DNA from 3 places in the Pseudoalteromonas sp. Xi13 genome. Region 2 is predicted to be linked to each of the others. Evidence: predicted binding sites of a transcription regulator. Region 2 holds the regulator's gene; each other region holds the start of a gene.
What was found. The regulator sigma-54, encoded in region 2, starts transcription at its own class of promoters, with help from an activator protein. The targets are predictions, from matches to a motif close to GTTGGCACGNNNNTNGNNT.
Positions count from the first base shown of each region.

Region 1: the regulator sigma-54 is predicted to act here: its motif matches at 2,982-3,000, upstream of EJ103_RS07135 (EF-hand domain-containing protein).
Region 3: the regulator sigma-54 is predicted to act here: its motif matches at 2,126-2,144, upstream of EJ103_RS04595 (EF-hand domain-containing protein).

Region 1 is NZ_CP034439.1:1,565,928-1,575,930, forward strand. It holds gene EJ103_RS07115 (putative RNA methyltransferase) at 1-690, opposite strand, end outside; gene EJ103_RS07120 (energy-coupling factor ABC transporter permease) at 687-1,334, opposite strand; gene xthA (exodeoxyribonuclease III) at 1,340-2,146, opposite strand; gene EJ103_RS07130 (exonuclease III) at 2,387-2,818, shown strand; gene EJ103_RS07135 (EF-hand domain-containing protein) at 3,040-3,561, shown strand; gene scpB (SMC-Scp complex subunit ScpB) at 3,713-4,303, shown strand; gene rluB (23S rRNA pseudouridine(2605) synthase RluB) at 4,300-5,169, shown strand; gene EJ103_RS07150 (YciK family oxidoreductase) at 5,397-6,143, opposite strand; gene EJ103_RS07155 (VolA/Pla-1 family phospholipase) at 6,371-8,800, shown strand; gene sohB (protease SohB) at 8,901-9,917, shown strand; gene EJ103_RS07165 (dicarboxylate/amino acid:cation symporter) at 9,980-10,003, opposite strand, start outside.
Region 2 is NZ_CP034439.1:3,105,648-3,115,650, forward strand. It holds gene mlaE (lipid asymmetry maintenance ABC transporter permease subunit MlaE) at 1-133, opposite strand, end outside; gene EJ103_RS13960 (ATP-binding cassette domain-containing protein) at 133-924, opposite strand; gene EJ103_RS13965 (calcium/sodium antiporter) at 1,191-2,159, shown strand; gene EJ103_RS13970 (KpsF/GutQ family sugar-phosphate isomerase) at 2,162-3,133, shown strand; gene kdsC (3-deoxy-manno-octulosonate-8-phosphatase KdsC) at 3,134-3,685, shown strand; gene lptC (LPS export ABC transporter periplasmic protein LptC) at 3,682-4,236, shown strand; gene lptA (lipopolysaccharide transport periplasmic protein LptA) at 4,226-4,774, shown strand; gene lptB (LPS export ABC transporter ATP-binding protein) at 4,771-5,496, shown strand; gene EJ103_RS13995 (RNA polymerase factor sigma-54) at 5,566-7,065, shown strand; gene hpf (ribosome hibernation promoting factor) at 7,093-7,380, shown strand; gene EJ103_RS14005 (PTS sugar transporter subunit IIA) at 7,385-7,837, shown strand; gene rapZ (RNase adapter RapZ) at 7,857-8,702, shown strand; gene EJ103_RS14015 (HPr family phosphocarrier protein) at 8,743-9,015, shown strand; gene mgtE (magnesium transporter) at 9,275-10,003, shown strand, end outside.
Region 3 is NZ_CP034439.1:1,017,089-1,027,091, reverse strand. It holds gene EJ103_RS04605 (MFS transporter) at 1-1,199, shown strand, start outside; gene EJ103_RS04600 (hypothetical protein) at 1,328-1,780, opposite strand; gene EJ103_RS04595 (EF-hand domain-containing protein) at 1,792-2,067, opposite strand; gene EJ103_RS04590 (PA4780 family RIO1-like protein kinase) at 2,322-3,176, shown strand; gene EJ103_RS04585 (response regulator) at 3,195-3,869, opposite strand; gene EJ103_RS04580 (ATP-binding protein) at 3,879-5,333, opposite strand; gene EJ103_RS04575 (prolyl oligopeptidase family serine peptidase) at 5,595-7,523, opposite strand; gene EJ103_RS04570 (flavin reductase family protein) at 7,595-8,203, opposite strand; gene EJ103_RS04565 (deoxyribodipyrimidine photo-lyase) at 8,288-9,790, shown strand; gene EJ103_RS04560 (DUF2256 domain-containing protein) at 9,792-9,929, shown strand.

The DNA of each region.
Region 1 (10,003 bases), 1.5 Mb from region 2:
CATCATTATTAAATTTTTAATATCTGAAAAATTAAGCGTAACCTGTTCTGTAATGAGCTTTTGATCTGCTTTTATAAAGCCGCTTGGCGTGTCAATTTCAGTGTGTTTTGCTACATCTGCATAAATATATTCTTTGAGCTCTTTTAAATGCCACGGCCCTGGGCTTGCAACTACTAATGTGGCATTTGGCGCTGCTAAACGCGCCAGCTCTTGCTCAAACAAAGGCGCAAAAACACTCAGCAATACGTCAGCAGTGCCTGACTTAAAAGGCGCCTGGCTAATTGATGCAACGCTAAAATGACATTGTGGGTATCGCTTCGCTGCATATTTTACGGCTGATTTAGAAATATCGACGCCGTATACCTGCGCCTCTATTTTATCGGCAATGGCATGAGTATAAAATCCTTCGCCGCAGCCTAAATCTATTAGCACGTTTGGTTTGCGCTCACTAATTATATTACTTAATGCGCGCTGTAAAAATGCGTAAAAGCCTTGCTCTAAAAAAGCACGCCTTGCTTGTACCATCTCGAGCGAATCACCCGGTTGCTTTGAGTTTTTGTGTTGCACCGGTAATAAATTTACATAGCCTTCTTTGGCAAAGTCGAAGGTGTGATTATTGTCACATCGAAGTGATGAATTATGTTTTAAAAGTGCGTGGTTACATAAAGGGCATTGGTATTGCAGACTCATGAGTCTAGGTAGTCCTTATCATAAAAAGTTTTGACCCAGTGTGGCCGATAAGTGATCAAAAGCGTAATGGCCATACCGTTGAGCATTGCCTCAGGAAACCAAATGATAGCACTTAGGTATACGTAATTATCTGCCAATTCCTGCCAATTATATTGCCCTATAAGCAAATAAAACAAAGCCCCTAAGCTTATTTTTAGACATGCAATAAAGCCTGCCAATATAAAAGAGCATACAAAAATATAAACAAAAAAGTGACGCGGTAAATACTGATAACTCATTATAAAGCCAAGGTAGCTTAATAATGTAGGAATAAATGCACCAAACAGTATTTGCATGGGCAAAAGGTTAAGATCAATGTTTGCAAAAGCCGCCAATAGGGCACTGGCCAGCAGGCTACTTAAAATAGCAAGACGCCACCCTAAAATTAGCGTTGCGGCAGTTACACCTAAAATGTGTAAATCAAGACCGCTTAAAATACCCGCTTTAATTTGCCATAACATGGCAAACACTAACGCACACGCAAGTACCCCTATTTGCCGTGCAGGCGTATTATAAAGTGCTTTATAGGTATTTTTTTCTACGCTTATAAAGGTAATAATTAAAACAAGGGCCCAAAGTAGCCCTTGCATTTTAAGCGTTAACATAGCAATTATTTAAAGGTTGACCAAATTGGCGCATGGTCAGAGGGCTTTTCTATGCCGCGTAATTCGTAATCTATGCCGGTATCAATACATCGCTCGGCAAGGGCATGGGTAGCAAGTACAACATCAATGCGTAGGCCACGATTATCTACAAACCCTTTAGAGCGATAATCAAACCACGAGTATTTGTCGCTTGTATCAGGGTTTTGCTCTCTGAAGGTATCTTTAAAGCCCCAATTTAATAATTTAGCAAGCCATTCGCGCTCCTCTGGTTGAAACGAGCACTTACCTGTTTTAAGCCAGCGTTTAGCGTTTACTTCACCAATACCAATATCTAAATCGGTAGGCGAAATATTGATATCGCCCATAACGATAACGTCTTCATCGGGCGTGTGGTTTGTTTCTAAATGGGTCATTAAATCTTTGTAAAACTGGCGCTTATAAGGGAATTTTGTTTCGTGATTTATATTATCGCCTTGTGGGAAATAACCATTCATTACCGTTAGGTCGCGGCCATTTTCTTGCTCAACTGTCACACTTATCATGCGTTTTTGTGCTTCTTCAGTGTCGCTGGCAAAACCTTTTAAGACCGATTTAGGCTCATTTTTGCATAACATTGCCACACCGTAGTGCGCTTTTTGACCATGAAAATAAACGTGGTAACCCATTTTTTGTACGTCCTCGAGAGGGAACGCCTCATCATGAACTTTAATTTCTTGCAAACCAATAATGTCTGGCTGGTGTTTATCTATAATTGCTTGTAACTGGTGTAAGCGAGCTCGCAGACCATTGATATTGAAAGAAATAACCTTCATAAAATTTACCTTTAATTAGACTCTGTTTTATAACTAAATTGTATCAGTAAATAAGCCTACATAACATGATCGAAATGAGAAAATAGCTGCGCAAATGTTGATCAATTGGTGCGTAAAGTTTAAACATTGTAAATGCTTTATTAATTATTTAAATAAATAAAAAATTCAATTGATCTCGTAATTATTGAATATATAATGCGCAAAAATTACTTGTTTAGTCGTTCAAATAGGATCTCTCTCATGAAAACACAATTACTTTTAGCTACTGCTTTATTAGCCTCTGCGTCTGTATCAGCAAAAAGCAACACTTACTTTAGCCAAGATAATAAACTTGAATCTAAATTATGTGTATTAAGTGCAAATGAAGGCTTTAGCGCAGCGCGTAAAGAAGCAGCACAACACGGTGTATACTTATCGCGTTTTTCTAAAAGTGTTTTATGTAATGGTCAAGATATTCGTGACATTGCTAAAAAAGTAACGTCTAACCAAGCTGCTGAATTAAAAGTTGAAGTGTTTGCAAAAGATGCACACCAAGAAACACAGTTATGTATCACAGCGTTAAAGCAAGGCCTTGCGCCTGTTCGCCAAAAAATTGGTAACTTAAACTCGTTAAAGTGTAACGGACAAAACGTAACTGAATTTGTAAAGCGTTACCAAAACGCAGCAATCTAATTTCGCGGTAACATATAGATTAAAATAATGCCCAGTTTGTACTGGGTATTTTTTTGCAAAAATTACAAGGTATGCAGCAATCATTGCAAAGCTAAGTAATTGATTAATGTATATAAAATAAGCTGAATGCACATAACTCATTGATTGTTGGCGGCTTGTGCACTTTGGCATTGAACTTGTATTAGTTAAAGTGACATTTACTAACTACAAGGATACGTCTTATGAAAAAGTTAACACTCGCAACAACTATTTTAGCTTCGTTAAGTTTAGCCGCTTGTGCCTCAAACCAAGGCCTTGAAAAAATCGATAGCGATTTTGCAAGTTTAGATAACGACAGTGATGGTTATATTTCAAAAGTAGAAGCAGATGACGATAGCATCTGGGGCCACTTTTCAAATATTGATACCAATATGGATAACGAGATCAGTCGTAAAGAATTTAACACTTACATGCAGTTAAATACCGGTAAGGTAGCGACTGACAGCGAAGTAAGTGAGTCGGCATTTAAAGCTAAAATAGCTAAATTTGATAAAATCGAAAATGATTTTAGAAGTTTAGATAACGACAAAAATGGTTACATCTCAGTAGAAGAAGCTGACGATGATGATATTTCAAATCATTTTGGTTACATGGATGGCAACAATGATAAACGCATCAGTAAAGGTGAGTTTAAAGGCTACATTAGCAAATACGGTAAAGCCGTTGCTGAAGATGATGCGCTAAAGCATTATAAAAACAGCTAATATTAGCTAAATACGCTACACATAAGAGCCAGCATTAATTGCTGGCTTTTTTGTGCATTTAATTTGTTTTAAAAGCAGATATATTTTCCCCCTTTTGCGATGTTCTGTCATAATAGATGGCTACGTATTTTAAAGGGCAAAGCAAAATATTATGGTGGGTCGTCGAATTAGTGATGAACAATTAATTGAGATCATTGAAGCGGCTATATTTGTCGCAGACAAACCTGTTAGCAAACGCCACTTAAAAGATACTGTATTGGCTGATTTAGCTATTTCTATGTCACGAATTAACACTGCAATAGACGCTATACATACCCACTATCAAACACGTGGCATTAAGCTAGTTGAAGTAGGCAGTGGCTATCGCTTTCAAGCGTGTAGTAGTTTAAGCCCTTGGCTTAGTAATTTATGGCAAGAACGGGCACCTAAGTACTCTCGCGCACTACTAGAAACATTGTCGTTAATTGCCTACAGGCAACCAATAACGCGTGGTGAAATAGAGCAAGTACGAGGCGTAACAACCGGATCAGCAATTATTAAAACCCTCCTTGAGCGAGAGTGGGTTAAAGTAGTAGGGCATAAAGAAGTACCTGGTAAACCAGCGCTTTATGCAACAACAAAATTATTTTTAGATTATTTTTCGTTAACCGGTTTAGATGAACTCCCTGCATTGCCAGCGCAACAGGAAAGTAAAATAAACCAGTTATTAAGTGATCCTTCTGTGAGAGAACCATCCGAATGAGTATTCAAGGTGAAAAGTTACAAAAAGTCCTAGCCCGTGCAGGGGTAGGCTCACGACGTGAAATGGAAAAATACATTGATGCAAACCGCGTTAGTGTTAATGGTAAAGTGGCTAAATTAGGTGACCGTGTTGAGGAAACAGACTTAATACGTGTTGATGGCCACAGCGTGAAAATTGAAGAAAAAGCCGACCGTATTTGTCGTGTAATTATGTACAACAAGCCAGAAGGGGAGTTAAGTACACGTAAAGACCCAGAAGGACGTCGTACTGTTTTTGACCGTTTACCACGCATAGACGGTGAGCGTTGGATTGCTGTTGGTCGTCTAGATATTAACACGGCAGGTTTAATGTTATTTACCAACGATGGTGAGTTAGCGAACCGCTTAATGCACCCAAGTTATGAAGTTGAGCGTGAATATTCAGCCCGTGTATTTGGTGAAGTGACCAATGAAACCATTAAAAACCTAACGCGTGGCGTAGAGCTTGAAGATGGTCCGGCTAAGTTTTTAACGGTTAAATCACTGGGTGGCGAAGGCATTAACCGTTGGTACAATGTAACGCTAAACGAAGGGCGTAATCGCGAAGTTCGCCGCTTATGGCAATCGCAGGATGTAGAAGTATCGCGACTTATTCGTATTCGTTACGGAAAATTAGAGCTAGATAAGCGCCTTCCTCAAGGTGGCTGGGCTGAACTTGATTTAGAAACCGTTAACTATTTACGTAAAACAGTTAAATTAGGCCGCGAAACACAAACTAAACTGTCGGTTATGCCTGAAAAACGCAAAGACAAGCGTGCTAAAATTAACCAAATTCGTAAAGCGGTTAAAAAGCATAACCAACGTGTTAAGCAAACTAAGCGTAAGTAATACCAATCCGTAATAATACTTAATCATTTTGCGGGGCTAAACGTGTCGCTACCGAGGTAAAAAAATGCTCATTTAGCACAGCTAAATAGCGAATTTTTTGCCAAGCGAACAACACGTTTTTCTAGCCCAAAGTAGCTCGCTTAATGTAGCGAATAGGTATAATTACAAAAGATTACCGACAAAAAAGCCGCAATAAATGCGGCTTTTTTTATAATTAAAAATGTAGTTTACTTTTTTTGTTGCGCATCGAGAGATTCACCGTTTACATTGCTCGAGTCATCACTCATTAAATATAAATACGTTGGCATTAAATCTTCGGGGGTAGCAAGTTTGTCGCGATCCTCCCCTGGATACGCTGATGCGCGCATAGAGGTACGCGTTGCGCCAGGGTTTATACAATTTACACGGATATTGGTTTTACCTACTTCGCAGGCCCATGTTTGCATCATTCCTTCAACTGCAAATTTAGATATTGCATAAGGCCCCCAAAATTCGCGCCCTTTACGGCCAACGCTTGATGAAGTGAAAACAATAGAGGCATTTTCTGATTTACGCAGCACAGGGAATAGCGCTTTGGTGATCATTGCTTGCGCAGTAACATTCACTTTCATGATGTTTTCAAACGTAGAAGAGCAAAAGTGCTCAAGTGGCCCTAGCGACCCTAAAATACCGGCATTATTTAATAAGCCGTCTAATCGGCCAAATTGACTTTCGATTGTAGCTGCTAAATCGCGGTAGTTTTGTTTTGTCGCGCCTTTTAAGTCCATTGGCACAATAGCAGGCTGAGGGTAACCAGCATTGACAATCTCATCGTAAACGCATTCGAGCTTATTTGTTGTTTTACCAAGTAAAATAACTGTCGCGCCATGCTTTGCGTAGGTAATTGCTGCTACGCGGCCAATACCATCGCCGGCACCTGTAATTAAAATTACTTTATTTTGAAGCGCATTTGGAGTTGCTTGATAAGTTTGCATATAAATACCAATTTATAAAATTTTTTTGATTTTAACATAGCAAATCGTCAAGTAATCGAATTTATTGAAAATTTAGGTGGCGGAATTATAAACTTTACGTTAAGTTTAACTGGTCTAATGTCTCATTAATAAACTGATTACATTGTTTTAACTTTACTACACTGATTAAACACACTTACTTTGAACGAACACACTATAAAAATAAAGATATGTGCGGAGCCAACAATATGAAAAAAATGCTACTCTCACTCTCGGTTACAGCTGCGTTAGCAGGTTGTGGCGGCGGAGAAACATTAGAAGATGTTAAAAACGATAATGCAACCATAATACCTAATGTCACGGTGACCTTTGACCCTGCGAATGGGGTTTTATCTGTCCCTAACGATTTATTAATGAGCGGCACTCAAGACGGCACAATTAATATTCCAGGTGAATTAGACGATGATAACGTCTCTGTGCCTCGCGCTGCTTATGCAGATCCGCAATTAGCGCTAGGTGCGTTAGATGGCTGGTCATCGCAAGTGCCTTACAAAATTGATTTAACTTTCCCTACAGGTGTATCGCTTGATGAAACCTCTGCAGCGTCGCCTGGTACAGTAAGAATTTTTGAAGTGGTTATGGGCGCAAGCTTAACTGATGCAGAATGTGCTGTTGTTACAGCTGGTTCAGCGTGTAAATTGGTAGGTGAATTAACCTACGGCGTAGACTTTATTTCTCAAGCCTCTGGCGATGCAGTTGCTATTATCCCATTAAAACCTTTCACACCAGGAAGTTCATACATAAATGTATTAACCACTGGATTAAAAGACTCTCAAGGGCGTTCTATTCAGCCTTCTTCTACTTACGCTTCTGTAAGTGAAGAAGCTCCATTGATTACTGATGCTCAGCTTGGTCTTCAAGCGGCAGTAAATAGCTATGAGAATGTGGTTGTAAGCTCAGGTGATATTACAAAAGATGATATTATATTTTCTGCTGCTATGACCATTCAATCAGCAGGTCCTGTGCTTGGCACAATTAAAAACTTACTGGCAGCTAGCTTACAAAATGATGCTTTGCCAACACCAATGGTAAGTGTACCTGAACAAGCAATGGTAAATGTGCAGCAAGTATTTGCAGCTGCGGGTGTTAGCGTATCGGATGCGTTCTCTGGTGTGCAATATTTAAAAGGTAGCGTTATGTTACCTATGTATTTAGGCACCCCAACAGGCACTGAAATAAGCGATTTAAATGATACATATTGGCAAGGTATGTGTGACAACGCGGTAGCTGTTTTAGGTTACAAAGCTGCAGCAGGCGAGGCTTTCCCTGCAGAGCCAATTAGCGATAATGATGGGCTTTGTGCTGCGTTAAGTGACGGACAGTTGCGTGATTTAGGTTTAGACACTACGCGCCATTTAACTAAGTATAACTCTATTCCTAAAGTGCAAAGCATGGCGAATGTGCCAGTGCAAATAACCAAACCTATTTTACCGGTTATTAATTTTATTCGTGATTCACAAGGTCTTGATCCAATTGAAATGCCAGAAACTGGCTGGCCAGTTGTTATTATGCAACACGGTATAACAACAGACAAAGAAAGCATGTTGGCACTCACTGCACAACTTTCAATTCAAGGTTTTGCCACAGCGGCGATTGACCATCCTCGCCATGGTGAGCGTGGTGTAGATGTTGATGCTGATGGGACAGATGACTTTAATGCAACGACGGGCTCAGTACTAAGTTACATGAACTTAAACTCATTATTAGTGGCTCGTGATAGCTTGCGTCAATCATCAGCAGATTTATTAGGCTTACGCTTAGGTTTAAACTTTATTAATGATGCGACAATTAACGCACAAGATGTAACCTATGTAGGGCATTCTTTAGGCTCTATTGTTGCACCTGCATTTATAGCTCAGGCTAATACTCCGCTTGCAGATACAGTTGACCCATTATTTAAGGTAAACACGGTAGCACTTGCCAGTGGCGGTGGCGGCATAGCAAGCTTCTTACTTGAATCGGCTGCGTTTGGGCCATTTATTCAAGGCTCTGTATTATCGCAAGCTGGTACAGCAGAATCGCAAGAGTTTAACGAGTTTTTACAAGCGGATGCTATTTCAAACTGTGGTACATTATTACCAGATATGGAAGCTTTTTTAACTTGTGGCTATCAGGCGTATGTAACCTCACTTACTACGGCAGGGGAAACTACAAAACTTGCTAACATTCAAGCGGTAATGACCGAGTTTGCTTTTGCAGCGCAAACCGCACTTGATAGCGGAGACCCAACAAATTACGCAGCAGCGGTAAATGCATTAGGTACACCTGTATACACTAATGTAGTTGTAGGCGATGGCGCAGATAACAAACCAGACCAAGTTATTCCGCCAGCGGCAGCAAATAACCCTATATCGGGCACAATTCCGTTAGCAACATTAATGGGGCTTGAAACAGTAAGCACTTCACAAGCACTAAGTGAAACCCCGGCGAGTTATTTGGTGAAATTTACAAAAGGGCACCATGGCTCAATTTTAACGCCAGCACAAGACGATGCCCAAGCGGCAACAGTTGAGGGCAGTGCAGCAGCAAACGCTGAAATGCAGCTCCAAGTAGCTACTTATTTAGCTGCACGCGGGCGTATGTTATTAGTCAGTAACCCAGAGGTTGTGACTGATTAATCAGCAACAACCTTATTAACCTTGAAAAGCCACTGTTTAGTGGCTTTTTTTTGTTATAAAGCATGATAAATTAGCTTAAATTTATAAATGGAGAGACCAGTTGGAATTTTTATACGAATACGGTTTGTTTTTTGCTAAAACGGTTACCTTTGTTATTGCTATTGCAATTATTTTAACCCTTATTGTGGGTTCAGCAGTAAAGCCTAAAGCTAAAAAAGGAGCCATAGAAATAGACGATTTGTCTGAGCAACTTGATGACTTAAAACACAGCTTTTTAGAAAATACTTTAACTAAAAAAGAGTTAAAGGCGCATCATAAAGTGCAAAAAGTCGAGTCTAAAAAAGCGGCAAATGATGAGCCGAAGCCACGCCTATATGTTATTGATTTTATAGGTAGTATGGACGCTCATGAAGTTGAAAGCCTACGCGAAGAAGTGACCGCAATTATTGCCATTGCTAATCCTGAGAAAGATAAAGTATTAGTTCGCTTAGAAAGTGGCGGCGGCGTGGTGCATGGCTATGGTTTAGCTGCATCGCAATTACAGCGTTTTAAAACTGCAGGTATTAAGCTTTCGGTTTCTATTGATAAAGTAGCAGCGAGTGGCGGTTACATGATGGCCTGTGTGGCCGATGAAATATTAGCGGCTCCTTTTGCTATTGTTGGCTCTATTGGTGTAATTGCACAAATACCTAACTTTAATAAAATTTTAAAGAAAAACGATGTAGAGTTTGAGCAAATTACAGCTGGCGAATTTAAACGTACGTTAACCTTGTTCGGCGAAAACACAGATAAAGCCCGCGAAAAGTTTCGTGATGAAATAGAGCAAACACATGGTTTGTTTAAAGAGTTTGTAAGCAGCCAACGGCCAACACTTAATATTGATAATGTGGCAACGGGTGAGCATTGGTTTGCAACACAAGCAATTGAAAAGGGCTTAGTTGATGTAATTAAAACCAGTGATGATGCGTTATTAGAGCAACAAGCTGAGCGTCAAATATACAAAGTAAAATACAAAATTAAGAAAGGATTAAGTGATAAGTTAGGAATTGGGCTAAGTAGCTCTGTAAATAAAGCAGGCGTTAATTTAATGTCGCGTTTTAAAGCAATGAACCCATAAAACGTTATTAAAGGTAATAAAAAACCCTTGCATAGCAAGGGTTTTTTGATGGGCTTTAATAATTACTCAGTAGATTTGTGGTAATC
Region 2 (10,003 bases):
GCACTAACAGCGGTGTGCCTTTTTTAAAGTTAGGTACATTCCACAATGCATTAAAAAGCATGTTGGCAGAGCGCCCTAGTGCAGCAAAACGCCCAAGCGTTTTATGACCTAACTTTTGAAATAAATCCAACATTAAGCGTTTTCTCCTAACAGCTCATCAGCATACGTTTGTGCAGGATAATGAAATGGCACAGGCCCATCCGATAGCCCTTTTAAAAACTGCTGTACCAATGGAGATTCATGATTACGCATTTCATCCGGTGTCCCTGCCCCTATTACGCCTTGATCGGCAATAATAATAACGTGATCGGCAATACTCATTACCTCCGTTACATCGTGGGTTACAATAAGGGATGATAAACCTAGCACTTCATTTAACGACTTAATAAGCTTTACCAATACACCCATAGATATTGGGTCTTGGCCGGCAAAAGGCTCATCATACATAATAAGTTCTGGGTCCAGTGCAATAGCACGTGCAAGTGCTGCTCGTCTGGCCATACCGCCAGAAAGCTCAGAAGGCATTAAATCTTTAGCACCGCGTAAACCCACCGCTTGCAGTTTCATTAATACGACTAGTTTAATTAACGCTTCACTTAACTTGGTGTGCTCTCGCAGAGGAAATGCAATGTTGTCAAATACCGACATATCAGTAAATAACGCACCGCTTTGAAACAGCATGCTCATTTTGGTTCGTGCCGCATATAACTCTTTGCGCGACATACTAGGAATACTGCCACCTTCGAATAAAATATCGCCGGCGTCAGGCTTAAGCTGCCCACCAATTAAGCGTAGCATTGTGGTTTTGCCAATTCCGCTTGGCCCCATAATCGCTGTTATCTTACCTTTAGGAACACTAAAACTCATATTTTTATATATGGTTCTATCGCCTCGCGAAAAGCTAACATCCTTGACTTCTACTATTGATTGCGACAAGTCGCTCTCCGTAACAATGTTCACTCGTGCTCCTATTTTAAGGGTTTTTTAGCCAAGATGGAAAAAACAATTCGTAAGATTTTGTAATACGCCTACAAAAAGCGCTCTAAGGCTGAAGTAAATTGCCTTAACCTTTGCTTAAGCGCATAAAATTCACGCACTGCAATAGTAGACCCTGCTCTTTTGCTTATACTTTCATGTTGGCTTTTGTTACTATTCGCGCCATCTGTATTTTGAACATCTGGCTTAACATAATGGTTACCTCGTTTGTTATTTTAATTCTTGGTTTTGCTGCACTTGTGTGGAGCGCCGACCGATTTGTATACGGTGCGGCAGCGCTTGCTAAAAACTTTGGAGTCCCTACTTTAATTGTTGGCTTAACGGTTGTTGCTATGGGTTCTTCGGCCCCTGAAATGATGGTATCGGCCTCGGCTGCTTTGGCAAATAAAACCGACACAGCGGTCGGTAACGCGGTAGGTTCAAATATAACAAACATCTTACTTGTGTTAGGTATTACTGCGCTGCTACGCCCTTTGAGTGTGTCATCAAGCACTTTAAAACGCGAAATGCCGCTTGTTATGCTGGTATCCTTGGCTACGTGGTATGTATTTTCAGACAACTACTTCTCGCTCACCGAAGGGGTGGCGTTGCTAGTCGCATTTGCTGTGTTTATTGGTGGCTTGATTGTGGTTTCTTTGCGCGCAAAAAATCAAGATGACCCTTTTGTTTCAGAAGCCTGCGATGAGGTTCCTAACGATGTACCAACTAAAAAAGCCGTTTTATGGCTAATTGTCGGCATGGTTTTATTGCCTGTTAGCTCACACTTTTTAGTTGGTTCAGCAGTCGATATTGCTAAATACTTTGGTTTAAGCGACTTAGTTATTGGCTTAACCATTATCGCCATTGGCACAAGCTTGCCTGAACTTGCAGCTTCTGTAGCGGGTGTACTTAAAAACGAAGATGATTTAGCCCTAGGTAATATTGTGGGCTCAAATATATTTAATATTTTAGCGGTATTACCGCTTGCAGGTATTATTAACCCATCAGTGGTTGACCCGTCACTTGCAAACCGCGACATACTTATTATGTTAGGTGCTACCCTTGCGCTTATTATTATGTCATTGAACTTTAGAGGTTCTCAGCGTATCAATAGAGTAGAAGGTGGCCTATTACTCATCGCATTTTTGGCGTACCAAGGTTATATTTTTAGTCAAGTAGGGTAACAATGGCACAACTAAATTTTATAGAGCAAGGTTTACGCGTATTAAACATTGAACGCCAAGCGCTTGCTGATATTACACAATACGTTGACGAAAACTTTCATAGTGCGTGTCAGCTCATGTTTGATTGCCAAGGCCGCATTATTGTTATTGGCATGGGTAAATCAGGCCATATTGGTAATAAAATTGCTGCTACCCTTGCAAGTACAGGCAGCCCTGCTTTTTTTGTTCACCCAGGCGAAGCAAGCCATGGTGATTTAGGCATGATAACCAAAAATGACGTGGTTATGCTTATATCAAACTCGGGCGAAACCAGCGAAGTACTTAATATTATTCCGGTGCTTAAACGCCTTGGTGCAAAAATAATATCGATGACGGGTAACCCGCTTTCTACTATGGCTACACTTGCCGATGTGCACGTATGCATAAAAGTAGAACAAGAAGCGTGTTTATTAGGTTTAGCGCCTACAGCAAGCACCACAGCTACTTTAGCAATGGGTGATGCAATGGCGGTTGCGCTTTTAGAAGCACGCGGCTTTACCGCCGATGACTTTGCACTCTCTCACCCTGGCGGCAGTTTAGGTAAGCGATTGTTGCTCACTTTAAAAGATGTAATGCACAGCGGCACAAACACCCCTATTATAGGTGTAACGCAAACAATTAAAGACGCGTTAATAGAAATGTCAGCCAAAGGGCTGGGTATGACCGCTATTGTAGATAACAATCAACAGCTTGCCGGCCTTTTTACCGACGGTGACTTACGCCGTATTTTAGAGCAAAGAGTTGATATACATAACACCGCTATTAGCCAGGTTATGACCAAATCATGCACAACTGCCACGGCCGATATACTTGCAGCTGAAGCCCTAAACATAATGGAAAACAAACGTATTAATGGTTTAATTGTGGTCAATGATAAAAACCAGCCAATAGGCGCCTTAAATATGCAAGACCTCTTAAAAGCAGGAGTATTATAAATGCAATTTGAAGATCTCTATCAACCGCTAAGCGATGATGCCAAAGCACGCGCCAAAAAAGTAAAACTACTCATATGCGATATTGATGGTGTATTTTCTGATGGCCGAATTTACCTCGGCAACCAAGGCGAAGAATTAAAAGCATTTAATACAAAAGATGGTTTTGGCATTAAAGCGCTAATTAATAGCGGTTTTGAAGTTGCGGTCATTACGGGGCGTCACTCAGAAATAGTACAAACTCGCATGAGCAGCTTAACTGTGCAGCACATTTATCAAGGCCAAGAAGACAAGCTTATTGCTTATCAAGAACTCAAAAACACTTTAAAGTTAACTGATGAACAAATAGCCTATATTGGCGACGATGGCCCTGACATGCCAGTAATGGAGCGTGTTGGCTTTGCCGTTGCAGTTAACGATGCGCACCCGCTAATTAAGCGCTTATCGCATTACACTACGCAAATGCCTGGTGGCTTTGGCGCCGTTAGAGAGCTCACAGATTTACTTATGCTAGAGAACGGCATAGCGCTTACAACACAAGGCACCAGTTCATGAATGCAGCACGCGTTATACTCAGTGCGTTATTCATCGGCTGTATGGTTTGGCTTTGGTACCCTTATTTTACCCAAACCAATGTAGCGCCAGAGCAAGAACCTGAAGTAATTGCAAAGCCCGATTACACCGCTATAGAGCTTAAGCAAACAGCCTATGACGAGCAAGGTAAAATAAGCCATAAAGTCACTGCGGCTAAAATGGAGCTGTACCAACAGCTTGGTTTTACATTTTTTGAAAAACCTATTTTCACCTTGTATAACGAAAAGCAAACATGGCGAATAAATGCAGACGAAGCAACGCTGTACGAAGATAAACAACTTATTTTAGAAGGCAACGTGGTTGCTAAAAATTTAGTTGATAATGCCATGATAGATAACATCAATGCCGATAACATCGAAGTCGACATTAAAGCGCTAACTATGCGCTCTGAGCAACCAGTGGTTGTCACTGGGCCTAATTTAAAAATTGTCGGGAAAGGCCTTGAAGCCGATTTAAAAACCGAAGTAATAAAACTAATTAACCATACGCGAACAATATATTATGACCAATAAACTCACTAAAATACTTATTATCCCATCGCTAATGCTTGCATTTAGCGCCTCTGCTGCTGAGCCTGCTACTCAACCGCCAGCAAATCAAATTTCTATTAGTGCAGACCGTCAAGAAGGCCAACTTAAAGAAAACGTAGGTATTTTTGAAAAGAACGTCGAAATTGTGCATGGTAATCGCAAAATTACAGCCGACCGACTCGAAGTACATAAACGTGAAGACTTAGGGGATAACAAACAACTCCTTATTGCCACTGGCAGCCCAGCCTACTTCGAAGAAAAACAAGACGATGGTACTGTAATGAGTGCCAGTGCAAACGAAGTACGTTACGACGTAGCAAAGCGATTTTTAACGCTTGTTGGCGATGCTGAAGTCGCACAAGCCGGTCAAAAAATTAATGCTAAAAGTATTACCTACGATATGCAGCAGCAGCTTATTAGCGCAGAAAAAGACGAAAACTCTACGGATCGTGTCCACACAATTTTAGTGCCTGTTGAAGCAAAAATTAAAGAAAAAACAGGTAACGAAGGTCAACCATGAGCACCTTAAAAGCAGAACTATTAGCAAAAAGCTATAAAGGCCGCCAAGTTGTAAAAAATGTAGGCCTTGAGGTAGAAGCCGGCAGCATTGTTGGCTTATTGGGCCCTAATGGCGCAGGTAAAACCACCACCTTTTATATGATTGTAGGGTTAGTACCTAGCGACAAAGGCAAAATTTCTATTGATGATAACGACATTACGTTATTACCTATGCACAGCCGCGCCCGCTTAGGCATTGGCTATTTGCCGCAAGAGTCATCAATATTTAGAAAGCTGACAGTTTATCAAAACTTAATGGCGATTTTAGAAACGCGTAAAGAGCTCAATAAAGCCGCGCGAGAAGAAACGCTTAACAACTTACTTGATGAATTTAGTATTCAGCATATTCGCGATAGCCAAGGTATGGCGCTTTCTGGTGGTGAACGCCGCCGTGTAGAAATTGCCAGAGCACTGGCAGCGAACCCTAAATTTATTTTATTGGATGAGCCTTTTGCTGGTGTTGATCCGATTTCAGTGTTAGATATAAAGAAAATAATAGAACATCTTAAAAACCGTGGCATTGGCGTATTAATTACCGATCACAATGTAAGAGAAACTCTTGATGTTTGTGAAAAAGCCTACATTGTTTCTCATGGGGAGCTAATTGCATCTGGCACCCCAGAACACGTATTAAATGACAAAACTGTACGCGATGTTTATTTAGGCGAGCAATTTAGGCTGTAACATTTAAGCCACACCTACAAGCATCTGCTAATATTAATTATAACAACATAAAAGGATTGTTAGAGATACATGAGGCAATCATTACAGCTGCGCATGGGCCAGCAACTTACAATGACTCCACAATTGCAACAAGCGATTCGCTTGCTGCAGCTCAGTACATTGGATCTCCAGCAAGAAATACAAGAAGCACTTGATAGCAACCCGCTATTAGAAGTAGAAGAGCAAGATTACACGGAAGAGTCGGCTGGGAAAAATGAACAAAAAGCAGATACGGATGATATAACCGTAAGCGCATCGGCTGACGATACAACCAGCGAGTACGAGCAAGACAGTGGCGAAGCTTTAAATAAAGACACCGTTAGCGATGATATGGCAATGGATGTAACTTGGGATGAGTACATGAGCGCAGCCCCTGCTGCATCCTCAGGCCCAATGCCAGAAGATGAGTCTATTTATCAAGGTGCCTCTACTGAAACGCTACATGAGTATTTAATGTGGCAGCTTCAGCTTACTCCTTTTAGCCCAACTGACGAAGCCATTGCTATTGCCATTGTAGAAGCTGTAGATGACTCGGGTATTTTAACGCTAAGTTGCGAAGAAATTTTAGAAAGCTTTAACCAAGAAAACGATGACGAAGTTGAAGTTGAACTTGACGAAATAGAAGCCGTTTTAAAGCGTATTCAGTTATTTGACCCTGTAGGTATAGCCGCGCGCAGTTTACAAGAGTGCTTGTGTATTCAGCTAAACCAGTTTGATAAAGACACCCCTTTTATAGAACAAACTAAAATGATCTTAACCGATCACATTGATCTATTAGCGGCACGCGACTATCGTACATTAATGAAAAAGACTAAGCTTAAAGAAGACGAGCTTAAAGAGGTCATGACCCTAATACATACCCTCAACCCAAAACCTGCAGATACAATAGTAAGGGAAGAGTCTGAGTATGTAATACCGGATGTGTCGGTTAAAAAAATAAAAGGCCGCTGGGTGGTAGAGCTAAACCCAGATAGCATGCCAAAAATACGCGTAAATAGTCAGTACGCGGCTATGTCACGTACCGTAAAATCAAGTGGTGATAGCCAATTTATTCGCTCTCACTTACAAGAAGCTAAATGGTTTATAAAAAGCCTTGAAAGCAGAAACGACACGCTGCTTAAGGTAACTAACTGTATTGTAAAACAGCAACAGGCATTTTTTGAACATGGCCCCGAAGCCATGAAGCCAATGGTTTTAAACGATGTTGCTGAGATGGTAGAAATGCATGAGTCGACAATTTCGCGTGTTACTACGCAAAAATATATGCATACGCCACGTGGTATTTTTGAGCTTAAGTATTTTTTCTCAAGCCACGTAAGCACTGAAAACGGCGGCGAGTGTTCATCAACCGCAATACGTGCCCTAATTAAAAAGCTAATTGCCGCGGAAAACTCAGCTAAACCATTGAGTGATAGTAAAATTGCGGATATATTGGCAGAGCAAGGAATTAAAGTAGCTAGACGCACAATAGCAAAATACCGTGAATCGCTAGCTATTCCACCGTCAAATCAGAGAAAGAGTTTGATATAAGACGTTAAAAACAAAGAGGAAATGCTTATGCAACTAAACCTAACTGGTCGTCACGTAGAAGTAACTGATTCACTTAGAGACTATGTAAATAATAAATTTGCAAAGCTAGAAAGGCACTCAGATCATATTAGCAATGTGCATGTCATTCTCGATGTAGAAAAACTCAACCAAAAAGCAGAAGCGACTATTCATGTAAGTGGCGCAGATTTATTTGCCTCAACAGAGCACCAAGATATGTATGCCGCTATAGACTCGTTGATTGACAAGCTCGATCGTCAAGTCATAAAACATAAAGAGAAGCTTGCTAGACACTAATATTATGAAATTAAGTACATTAGTATGCCAGGACTGCAGCAAAGCTGCGGTCCTTTTTAGTAGTAAAAAAAGAATTTTAGAGTTTATCAGTGAGCTTGCTCATGAAAAGCTCCCCTACTTACCACAACAAGATATTCTTAATGCGCTGGCAAGCAGAGAAAAGCTAGGCAGTACTGGTATTGGCCGGGGTATCGCCATTCCTCATGGCAGAATGGGTGGCGTAGAAGAACCGCTGGCTTTAGTACTTGTTAGCGACACCCCTGTTAACTTTGATGCTATTGATAACTGCCCTGTTGATATTTTTGTTGCACTCATCGTACCAGATGGCGATAACCAACAGCACCTAAAGACTCTGGCAACCATAGCTGATAAACTGAGCAACAAAGAATTTTGTAAACAGCTGCGTAGTGCTAAAACCGATGCAGAGCTGTATCAAGTAATTGTTGATCAATCGTAGTAAATACTAAGGGCTATAAATGGAGTTAATTATCATAAGCGGCCGTTCTGGTTCAGGTAAGTCGGTTGCTTTACGCGTGGTTGAAGATTTAGGCTATTATTGCGTAGATAATATTCCGGTCAACCTACTGCCCTCTTTAGTGCGAAGTGTTTCAGATAACTATGACAAAATAGCCGTTAGCATAGATGTTCGTAATATCCCCAAAGAACAAGACGAATTTAACGATATTCTCGAGTACCTTCCTGACTTTGCTAAACCCACACTGTTTTATTTAGATAGTGATGATCAAACACTGATCAAACGTTTTTCAGAAACACGCAGATTACACCCTTTATCCATCGATTCACTGCCGCTTGATTTAGCAATAAAAAAAGAAAAAGAACTGCTTGATGTACTCGTAACGCGCGCTGACTTTATGCTTGATACCACCGATTTAAGTGTGCACCAATTAGCAGAGTCAATTCGCGAAAAAATACTGGGTAAAAAAGATAAGCAACTTATTGTAACGTTTGAATCGTTTGGCTTTAAACACGGCATACCTAAAGAAGCTGATTATGTTTTTGATGCTCGCTTTTTGCCAAACCCCCACTGGGAGCCTGAACTTAAACCGCTTACGGGTCTTGATCAACCAGTAAAAGATTTTTTGGCAAATCACAGCATAGTGCAAAAATTCACTTGGCAAATTCAAACCTTTGTACAAACTTGGTTGCCACACTTAGAGCGTAATAACCGTAGTTACCTCACTATTGCAATAGGCTGCACTGGTGGTCAACACCGCTCGGTTTATTTAGCGCAAGCCATTGGTGAGAGCTTTGCTATGACGCATCCGAATGTCAAAATTCGTCATCGTGAGCAAGAAAAGTAACCTTAAAATAATAACCTGTTCAGTTTAGGTATAGTAATTTATGCGCTGTGAAGACACATTTTTAATAAAAAATAAATTAGGCTTACACGCCAGAGCGGCAACGGTCCTTGCGCAATTAGCTGTGCAGTTTGATGCTAAAATCACCTTACACCAAGATGATAAAGAAGCCGCAGGCGACAGCGTATTAGCTTTAATGCTACTTGAAAGCAGTAAAGGTAAAGAAGTTAAAGTAGTCTGTGAAGGCCCTGATTCAGAGCAAGCTTTGCATGCGGTTGGGCAATTAATTGCACAACGATTTAACGAACAAGAATAATTTAAAGCACCATAGCCTTATAAGTTAAAGACTTATCAGGCCAGACTATAAAGATTTAGTAAGTTAGGGTATTCCGACTCGCCTAATTTAGTGCTTTAATTTAGAGTAATAAAGCCATGCCCCTGCTAAATTTGGTTACTTAATTTTAAACACTAATTTAGTCCCAGCATTGGGTTTAGCACAAAAAATAAAGAAAATGACAGTGGGCAACACCACTTACTAAACACCTTTCCATTACACAAAAATATTTAGGATGCCAATGCCAGAAGCGTTTGAACAAGACTATCCACTACAGCAATTAAAACAAGTGACTAAATCACTTAATAGTGGGCAATTTGTTCAAGTAAGACGCATGCTAGCAAAAACAGCACCTTGTGATACAGCACTGCTGCTTGAATCCTCTCCGCATAAAATTAGACGCATGCTTTGGCAACTGGTTGACCCAGATGTGCAAGGGGATGTGCTAGAAGAGCTCTCTGAAGATGTACGTTTAGGTATCATTGCACAAATGGAACCTGAGCATATTGCCGCGGCCACTGAGGATATGGGTCACGATGATTTAGGTGAAGTCCTGCGTAGCCTACCTGATACCGTGTACAAAGATGTGGTTAGCGCTATGGATACGCAAGACCGCGAACGCGCTACACAGGCTTTATCTTACCAAGAGCGCTCTGCAGGCGCGCTAATGAACACCGATACGGTGACCATTCGCCCAGACGTTACACTTGATGTTGTGCTGCGCTATATTAGGTTACGCGGTGAGCTGCCAGAGGGCACCGATGATTTATACGTTGTTGATAAACATAACTGTTTTTTAGGTGCATTGTCACTTAGTACACTGTTAACTAATCCGCCTGAAAAAATTGTTCAAGATTTAATGGATGAAGACTGTGAGTCTATCCCTATTTCGATGGATGAAAGTGAAGTTGCTCAGTTATTTGAGCGCCACAACTGGATATCGGCCCCTGTAGTCGATGATAACGCCCAC
Region 3 (10,003 bases), 1.6 Mb from region 2:
GTAACTTTATTCTTTTATTAACAAGTCAGCTTTTTAGTAAATTTGCCGATGCCCTCCTCAACCCTAAAGTCACTCTGCCTTGGTTAATGCAAAGCTTAAACGTACCAAGCGCGTTTATAGCGTGGCTGGTGCCTATAAGAGAATCGGGCTCTTTATTACCACAATTAGCGATAGCCAATATTATCCGTAAACTCTCAGTAAGAAAGTGGGTATGGGTTTGTGGTGCATTTGCCCAAGCGGTATGTATTGGCGCTATGGTTGGTGTTTCATTTGTGCTAGAAGGCGCTCAGGCTGGCTATGCAATTTTAGCCCTGCTGGTGCTCTTTAGCCTCGCCCGCGGGTTTAACTCTATTGCCGCTAAAGATGTATTAGGTAAAGTTATTCCTAAAAAAAAGCGGGGCAATATTAGTGGCCTAGCGGCAAGTATTGCCGGCTTTGCAACACTCACTTTTGGTTTAATGATGTGGTTTTTTTCGGGGCAAAAAGAGCAAAATACGGTATTAATTGCGCTGTGTTTAGGCGCCGTTTTGTGGGTTGTTGCTGCACTTTTTTATAGCCGCATAAACGAATACAAAGGGGCGACACAAGGCGGTAAAAATGGCTTTTTAAATGCGCTAAGTAAATTAAAGCTGCTTTATCAAGATAAACAATTTGCACACTTTGTAATTACCCGCGCCTTTTTACTTTGCTCAGCCCTAAGCGCGCCTTTTTATATTATTTTAGCAAGCTATCAGCAGTTTGAATTTTCATTATTGGCAGTATTTTTAGCCGTGTCTGGCTTAGCAAGTTTAATTTCTGGGCCAATATGGGGAAGACTCAGCGACTTTTCTAGCCAAAAAGTGCTTGTGATCAGTGCGTTACTTGTCACCATAAACGGCGTGAGTGTGTTTGTAATAGCCACATGGTATAGCCAGCTGTTTGAATATGCTTGGGTAATACCTGGTTTTTATTTTTTGCTTTGCATTGCTCATCAAGGCGTACGGCTCGGGCGTAAAACCTATTTAGTAGATATGGCACAAGGCAATAAACGCACTGATTACGTGTCGGTTAGTAATACTGTAATTGGCATTTTGCTTTTAATGTTAGGCAGTATAGGGCTTTTAGAAGCATTTTTATCAACCGCACAGCTTATTCTGCTGTATAGCCTGCTCGGTTTGTTAGGTGCTATTAGCGCGATTTTTTTGCCTCAAGCGGAGTAATACCAATGCGCAATAATACGTGACCAATTAAGCGAATTGGTATATTAAAAAAGCCCAACAAAATAATTGCCGGGCTTTGGACTTAAGACCTAAGGATAAACAGTCAGCTTTACCTCAAGTTATAACACCTAAGCAGTTACATTTAGCAGTGAATCACCTTCACTTAAACCAAATTTTTCTTGTACCGATGAAAGAATTGATTCTTTATCTTCATCAGATAGCTGGCTTGAATACTCAGTTAATAACTCATCTAAGTAGCTAACCACTTCGTCAGTATCAACAGATTCTAGCGAGTTTTGCGGCGGCGGTGGCGGGCGCTGCCCTTCAGGGCGTCCTGCATCGCCAATACTTTTAGCGTCAAAATCAAGTTCGCTCATTAAATCAGCCAACTCTTTTGTAGGCGAGATCCCCTGCTCTTCAAATGCGGCTTGAATACTTTGCGCATCTTCCGTACTTAGGTTTTGTGCATCAAATTCTGCAAGTGTTTCTTTAACAAACTCAGTTTGCTCTGAAGTTAAAGCGCTTACTTGGCTAGATTGTTGAGTCATAAAACTCGCTGAACTACCAATACTGTTGATCATATTTATCTCCCTTAACGTGAGCGGCGTGGTGGCTTGTGTTCACTTAATTCTTGTTCGCTAATTTCGCCATTCCCATCGGCATCTATTTCGTCAAAAATAGTTTGCGCATCGCCTTGCGGTGGCGCACTTTCGCTAAATTCTGCAAGGCTAATCACACCGTCACCATCTGCATCTATGCTTGAAAAGTCAGGTTTAGGTGGTGGGTTATCACCGCCTCTGGCTGCAACATTGGCTGAAAAAGCCATTGATAATAATGCAGCAACGGCAAAAGTAGAAAAATGCTTCATCGTGGTCACCTTGGGTTAAATATTAATAAAGGGTATGAATATAAAGTACGCTTAAAAAACGCAAACATTGTGCAAACAATAAGGAAATAAAAATAAATCCGATTTTTATCATGTTATTTTTACCTTATTCGGTATTTCGGTTATTGTGATAACTAATTACTTAAAACCACTTTCAACACCTGTTTTGAGAGCTAACATACTAAGGACTTATTAACATACATGTTTAATCTTCCAATTTTTCTAGTTGTATCGCAGTGAAAATACCTAAACGCCTCCAGCCACTCGTTGATGATGGCCTAATTGATGAAGTGATAAGCCGCTTAATGAGCGGTAAAGAAGCGGATGTATTTGTGGTGCGCAGCGGTGGCGAAATTCGCTGTGCTAAAGTCTACAAAGATGCCGTTAAACGCAGCTTTAAAAAGGCAGCTCAGTATCAAGAAGGCCGAAAAGTAAGAGGCGGACGCCAAGCCCGCGCCATGGGTAAACGCTCCAGTTATGGGCGGCAACTAGAAGAAGAAATTTGGCAAAATGCAGAAGTAGACGCGCTTTCACGTTTATCACGCGCTGGCGTCAGAGTTCCTGATACTTATTACTGTATTGATGGCGTGTTGTTAATGGAGCTTGTGTGCGATGAAGACGGTGATGTTGCTCCACAGTTAGGGCATGTGACCCTTACACATCAAGACGCTATTGAGCAGTACAGTATGATGGTTCATTATATTAAATTAATGCTGTGCGCTGGTATTATCCACGGTGACTTATCAGAATTTAACGTACTTGTTGATAGTAAAGGGCCTGTAATTATTGACCTTCCACAAGCTGTAAACGCCGCAGCCAATAACAGTGCGCAAGCAATGTTTACGCGCGATGTAAACAATATACGCCGTTATTATGCGCAGTTTGCACCTAGCCTATTAAACACTCATTACGCTAAAGAAATGTGGGCACTGTTTGAAGAGGCCAGCTTAACGCCAAACACTGTGCTCAGCGGAGAATTTGAAGACAGTAATGAATCTGCAGATGTAGATGCGGTACTCGATGAAATACAAGCGGCCGAATACGAAGAGTTCGACCGTTTAGAGCGTATTAAAAACGCTGACGATGAGTAAAACTGCGCTCACGTTTAGCTATTGAGGATGAACAAACCGATAGCCCACACCGTAAACCGACTGAATAACGCTGTCGGTTTGCGTTACTTCATCAAGCTTTTTACGTAACTTTTTTATGTGGCTGTCTATAGTACGGTGGCTAACTATACGTTGGTCTGCGTACATGGTGTCCATTAAGCTATCGCGTGAATAGATTCTGTTAGGGTTGGAATACAAGGGCTTAAATAGCTGAAATTCAAAATTAGTAAGTTCTATACTGCTATTTTTATAGTTTACACTGTAAGTACTTTCATCCAGTGTCATGGCATTATTTACCGGCTCTTTTGTGGTATTAACACGCCTTAAAATTGCTTTTACTCGCGCCACCAGCTCAGCATAACTAAACGGTTTGCAAATGTAGTCATCGGCGCCCAGTTCAAGTCCGAGTAACCGGTCAATCTCCTCTACCTTTGCCGAAACAATAATAATGGGCACATTAGAGAACTTTCTTATCGCTTTGCACAGCTCTATACCGCTTTGCCCTGGCAACATAATATCTAATAAAATAACACTTGGCTTATTACTTTCAAGCCAGCTAAGTACTTCATCACCATGATGAATAAGGTGCGTTTGATAATGATGACTTGTTAAAAAGTCGCTCATTAAATTGGCAAGTTTTATTTCATCTTCAACAATGAGTATTTGCTCACTCATATTTATCCTCTACTGAACTAATAAGGGTAATTTAATAACAATGCCAAGCCCGCCAATACTGGCTTTTACGGCTGATATTTCGCCATTATGACCTTTAACAATATGCTGACAAATAGACAAACCTAAACCAGAGCCACCCTCTTGGCGATTGCGAGAGCTGTCTACACGGTATAAATATTCAAACAAGTGCGATAAATGCGTTTGCTCAACGCCTATCCCGTTGTCCTCTATTATAAGCTCTAAATAGGCTTGGCCTTTAATATTTACGTTATTGGCACTTAAAGAAATAGTTGAGCACTGGGCATAATGCACCGCATTCATTAAGATATTATCTAGTAATTGCAGTATACGTGTTTTATCTGCGTTTACTGTGGTGTTGTTAGCACTATTAAGAAGGTAAAAATTAATAGCGTGCTGCTCAAAAATAACGTGATACTTCTGCTCTATGGAGTTAAGTAAAAAGCCTACGTCGGTAGGTTGCATGGTGTAATGCATGCCGCCTAGTTCTGCGCTGTTTAACATGTGTAGGTCGTCAATCAAGCGCTTTAAATGCAGCGCTTCATCGTTAGCAGAACTAATATTTTTATTGTTTGGTTCACGTATCCCAAGCAACATAGCTTCGAGCTCACCGAGTAAAATGCTCATGGGCGTTCTTAGTTCATGAGAAATATTAGCTAACCAGCGTTTACGTACTTGCTCATCTTTAGCGAGCGTAAAGGCCAAGGTGTTAAAATCTTCACTAAGCTGGCCCAGCTCGTCTTTTCTATCTAATAAAAGCTTTGTGCTGTACTGCCCTTTGGTTAGCTTATGCATACCACTGGCAATTTGCTTTACAGGGCCAACTAAATGCCTTGCCAGTAAAAAAGACAACAGTAAGGTAAGTAGCCCTGCGGTTAACGCAATAAGCCATAAATAGTTAGTTTGTTGCTTTAAAAAATCCAGCTCGTACCCATCTGCTAGGCTTTTTCTTTTTGAAACAGCAAGGTAAGCAATTGTTTTACCTTCAAGCTCTATGGGCGTTTTAATGTACTTTAAATCCTCAAATAATTTACCAAAAATACGCTGCTGGTTTTCATCAAGTAGTGCATAGTGCGCGGCATGCTCGGGCGGTGGGCGACGATCTCGTTGCGCCATATGCTGTGGGGGTCTGGGTCTGCGTTCACCGCGAATTTCTGGGCGCTGTGGCATATCGCGTAAACTAGGTAAAAACTGGCTTGATTGCAATTGCGATTCAACCAACCTTAAAAAGCGCTGATCGTTACCTATAATTTTATCCCACGAGGGAGTTTGCGCGTATTTATTAGCCAGCTGTACCGCTAATGGCTCTAATGCTTTTACTTCTTTGGCGTTTACAAAATCAATAATACCTTGGCCAATACTGTACTGAATAAGCACAACTAGCCCCGCAATAATGCTAAAGGTGAAGCTAAATAATATTAAAAAAAGTTTGTTATGAATTTTCATTTATTTTTTATAAACCTGACTCTAAAAGCATTTGAGCTGTTATTTATAGCGTATTTTTTACTGCTAAAACGTATTATTAAAAGCTCTAAGCACTTTAAAGAATAGTCTGTAATACCAATTGTATTAATTGCGTGTTCTATTATAGCGACTTATAAATAGCGCCTTTAATAACAACGTATAACGTTAACAAGTAAAAGTGCAAACAATGTGCATTATATAAAAAATTACGCTCAAAAAAGGCGACCTAAGTCGCCTTTGTTATTAATCGTTTTTTAAATGCTTATCAAAAAAATCGAGAAACGCTTGTAACGTTTTAATTCTATGCGGCTGATAAGACAAGTAATGATCGCCATCTTCTAGCTCAATGTAAGTAACATCTTTATCTTCGTCATCTAGTTCATCTTCCATTTCTCTACTATGGTAAATAGGGACAACACTGTCGTCGCTACCATGCACAAGTAAAACAGGTTTGTTGATTGATTTAGCAAAATTGACCGGCGAATTGGCCTCTAGCTTATCGCTATTTGTTCCAAACTGTTTTCGTACTATGTCTTTATTTGTAAAGTGTCGGGCTTTACTCACAATATGCTCAAGGTCAGTTACCCCTGCAAAACTTGCCGCACATTTAAATGTTTCAGGGTGTTTAATAACAGCCATTAAGGCGGCGTATCCACCGTAGCTTGCGCCACCAATACAAATTTTATCTGGCTGAGCAATCCCTTGGTCTATTAACCAGTTAGCTCCATCTTGTAAGTCATCTTGCATGGCTAAACCAAAACCTTGGATCGACTGCATTAAAAAGTCATAACCATAACCACTTGAGCCACGAAAGTTAGGCTGTAACACGGCATAACCATTATATGCCAGTAGCGCAGTCCAATAGTCAAAGCCTGCATAGTCTCGCGCCATAGGCCCACCATGTGGAAATATAATAGTGGGTAACTTATCGCCTTTCTCATAGCCAACAGGCAGCGTTAAGTAGCCTTCTATAATAAGCCCGTCACGTGCTTTATAGCTAATGCGCTCTTTACCGGCGTATACGCTTTCGTTAATGTGTGGGTAAACGTCTGCAAAAAATGTTAAATCACCTCGCTTTCTGTCACCTAACATATAGGCGCCTGATGTTTTATCTGAGCTGACATAAAGTACATATTTTTGCTGATCGTCGCTGGTGCTAACAATATCCATTTCAAATGAATCTTTAGGTAATGATGCTCGTAAAGAGCGATGTAGCTTGTCTAAGTCTTCATCCCAATACGCAATACCATCTTCTAAATGCGAATGCGTAAAGCCTGCCACTTCGCCAGTTTTACGTGAGTAAAAAATATCGCCATCGACATCATACTTGTCGTCGCTAAAAATGAGCTCACGTTTGTTAGTTGTTAGATTAAGCTTAAATAATGCATCACGCCCTTCATGGAGCGCAGTGATGTATAAAAAGTTAGGATCTTTATCAAAGCCAAGTATCGAAATGCTTTGCTCACTAAATACTTCGTAGCTAAATAGTGTTTGCCACGACTCATTTTGCTCATTGTACAGCTCGTAAGTAAATTGTGTTTCATCCATTTTTTTAGCAATACGAACCTTGCCTTGTCTATCAGCAAACCAACTGGTTACATCTGCACGAGCACGTTGTATTTGTTTTTTGCGTAAAGTGGTTAGGTCAAGTTCATACACAGCTGGGGTATTGGCTATTTTAAAATCGCCCTGCACGAGTATTTTATTTTCTTGCTCCGGTAAAAAGCTAATAATTCGGTCAGAAAACTGAGGCTGCTTTTCATCACGCGTGTTGTTTGCTCTAAACGCCAGTTTTATTCCTTTATCATCATTTAGATTATACGAATACATTAATGTAGACGCATACTTAACCCCACCAAATTGATATTTAATGTATCGTGCGCCCAATAACAACACATCATTATTTGCCCAACTAAACCAGTCAAAAAATACAGTGTGGTTATCCGATTTAATAATCGGCTTGCCCTTGCCTGTTGTAAGGCTTTGCACCATTAAAACTAAATCGCCATCAAGGTTTCTAACATACGCAATGTTATTTCCATCTGGTGAGAGCTTAACTTGGCTTATGCTTTTTAAGCCTGCAAACGCTTCTATGGGTAGCTTTTTATCAGAGGCTGATAGGCAGCTAAAACTAAGTAGGGCAAATACTAAAGTGAGGTAAAGTTTAGACATTCAATATCCATTTGTTTTTATAAGTAACGCTTAATGAGTTAACAGTAAGTGTATAAAGTTAATCTGTTATTTTACAATTGTGGCCGCTTTAGTACAAATTTATCTTTAGTAGAGCTAAAGTAGTCTCCACCCATTTTACCTACGCTGTTTAATCGCGTGGGATCTATATAGCCATTCACTAACACGTTATCGTCAATATAAATTCCCACCACGTTGAGTAGCATAACCTTGCCGCCACCGGGTTCGTCGCTTATCTGAATAACGTCTCTTAAGGTGCACTCGTATCTTACTTTAGCCGCTGCGGCGCCTGGGGATGTTACGTGTGTACTGGCGATTGTTTCAATATTTGCCGCCTCAAATTCACTCACATTATGTGGATAATTAGCGCAGCTTTGATTCATTTTTTCTACTAGCTCTTCACTAACAATATTAACCACGCAGTTGTTAGTGGCTTGAAGGTTTAAAAGCGTGTCTTTATTGGCTTTGTCGCGTGGGTTTACTTGGGTCACGCTCAGCACTGGCGGGTTACAACTGGCCACTGTAAAAAAAGAGAACGGGGCAATATTAGCAATTCCCTCCTTACTAAGTGTGCTTACCCAAGCAATAGGCCGTGGGCTAATACCCCCCACTAAATACGAGTAAACATTGTGCTGCGTGTTTTGTTTTAAATCTAAAAACATAATTTTCCTTTATACGTCGTACTGCAAATCGTAAATGCGCTGTAATGCGTACAGTATTTCATAACTGCAGCCACTTTTTTAAATATGCGCGAAAAAATAAACATAGTGTGGTTTAAACGCGATTTACGCCTTAGCGACCATCAACCACTTAAAAATGCATTTAGTGATGATTTACCCACGTTACTGCTATACAACTTTGAGCCACTAATGCTTGAGGATGCACATTATAATGCGCGCCATTGGTGTTTTGTTTATCAATCAATAGGCGAAATAAATCAGCAGCTAACTCGCTACAAAGCAACGCTGTATATTTTTAACCAAGACATGCTGACACTGTTAAACACGCTTAATCAAACATACCAAATAGCAAACATATTTAGCCATCAAGAAATTGGCTTAAACAATACCTTTGAGCGCGATAAAGCCGTTGCTATATGGTGTAAAGCTAACAAAGTTAACTGGCTTGAGTCACAAACGGGCGGCGTTATTCGTGGCAAAAAAAACCGTAAAGATTGGAACGCACGCTGGCAACAAACAATGCAGGCCCCTATTGCTATTCCTAATTGGAAAAACATAAAAACCATTACACTTAATAACTACCAACCCCCTAAATTACCCGACAGCTACACGCAAAATGATGACAACTTTCAAGTTGGTGGGCCTTTAACTGCGCACACAATATTGCAAAGCTTTTTTGCTGAGCGCGGTAAGGGATATCAAAAAGGCATATCTAGCCCCAGCTTAAGCCGTATTCATTGCTCTAGGCTTTCGCCTTATTTAGCGTGGGGTAATATTAGCCTTAAACAGGTTTATCAAACGGCTATTGATGTATACCATGCAAAACACCCAAGCAAAAAAGGATGGAAGCGCCCGATTGCTGCATTTGTATCGCGCTTGCATTGGCACTGCCATTTTATGCAAAAGTTTGAAAGTGAGAGTACGATGGAATTTACAGCGCTCAATGCGGGGTATCATCAGTTCCCATATAGAAACGATGACAACGTACAACACGATATTGAGCGCTGGGCACAAGGCCAAACGGGTATACCTATTATTGATGCCTGTATGCGCTGCTTAAAAACCACGGGCTATATTAATTTTAGAATGCGCGCTATGTTGGTTAGCTTTGTAACGCATCATTTAAATATAAGCTGGCAGCAGGCAAGCTTACCTTTGGCAAATTACTTTTTAGACTTTGAACCTGGCATTCATTACCCACAAATACAAATGCAGGCCTCAGTTACGGGTATTAACACCATTAGGCATTACAACCCAATTAAGCAATCTGAAGATCAAGACCCAACCGGCGCCTTTATTAAAAAATGGTGCCCCGAACTTGAAAAGCTGCCGACAGAATATTTACACGAGCCTTGGCAACAAACACCAATGGAAGCGCTGTTTAACGACTTTAAACTTGGTGAAGACTACCCCGAGCCCATGCTTGATTTAACTCAAGCCTCCAAACAAGCGCGCGAACGTTTATGGCAATACCGCGAGCGCGCCGATGTTAAACGTGCAATTCCTAACATATTAAAAAAGCATGTAGGGCTTACTCGCACACAAAAAAACACCACAAAAAGTAATTAATATGCCACATAAAAAAAGCCACTTACCACAAAAAATGTGCCCTGTTTGCAACAAGCCTTTTGCGTGGCGTAAAAAGTGGCAGCGCGATTGGGATAACGTTATTTACTGCTCAGAGCGCTGTAAACGTAATAAAAAGTAAAAGGTATTAATCCTTTATGCTATGCGTGAGCTGGCGTCTATTTTGCAATGGTATGAATAACTCGGCTTTTAAGG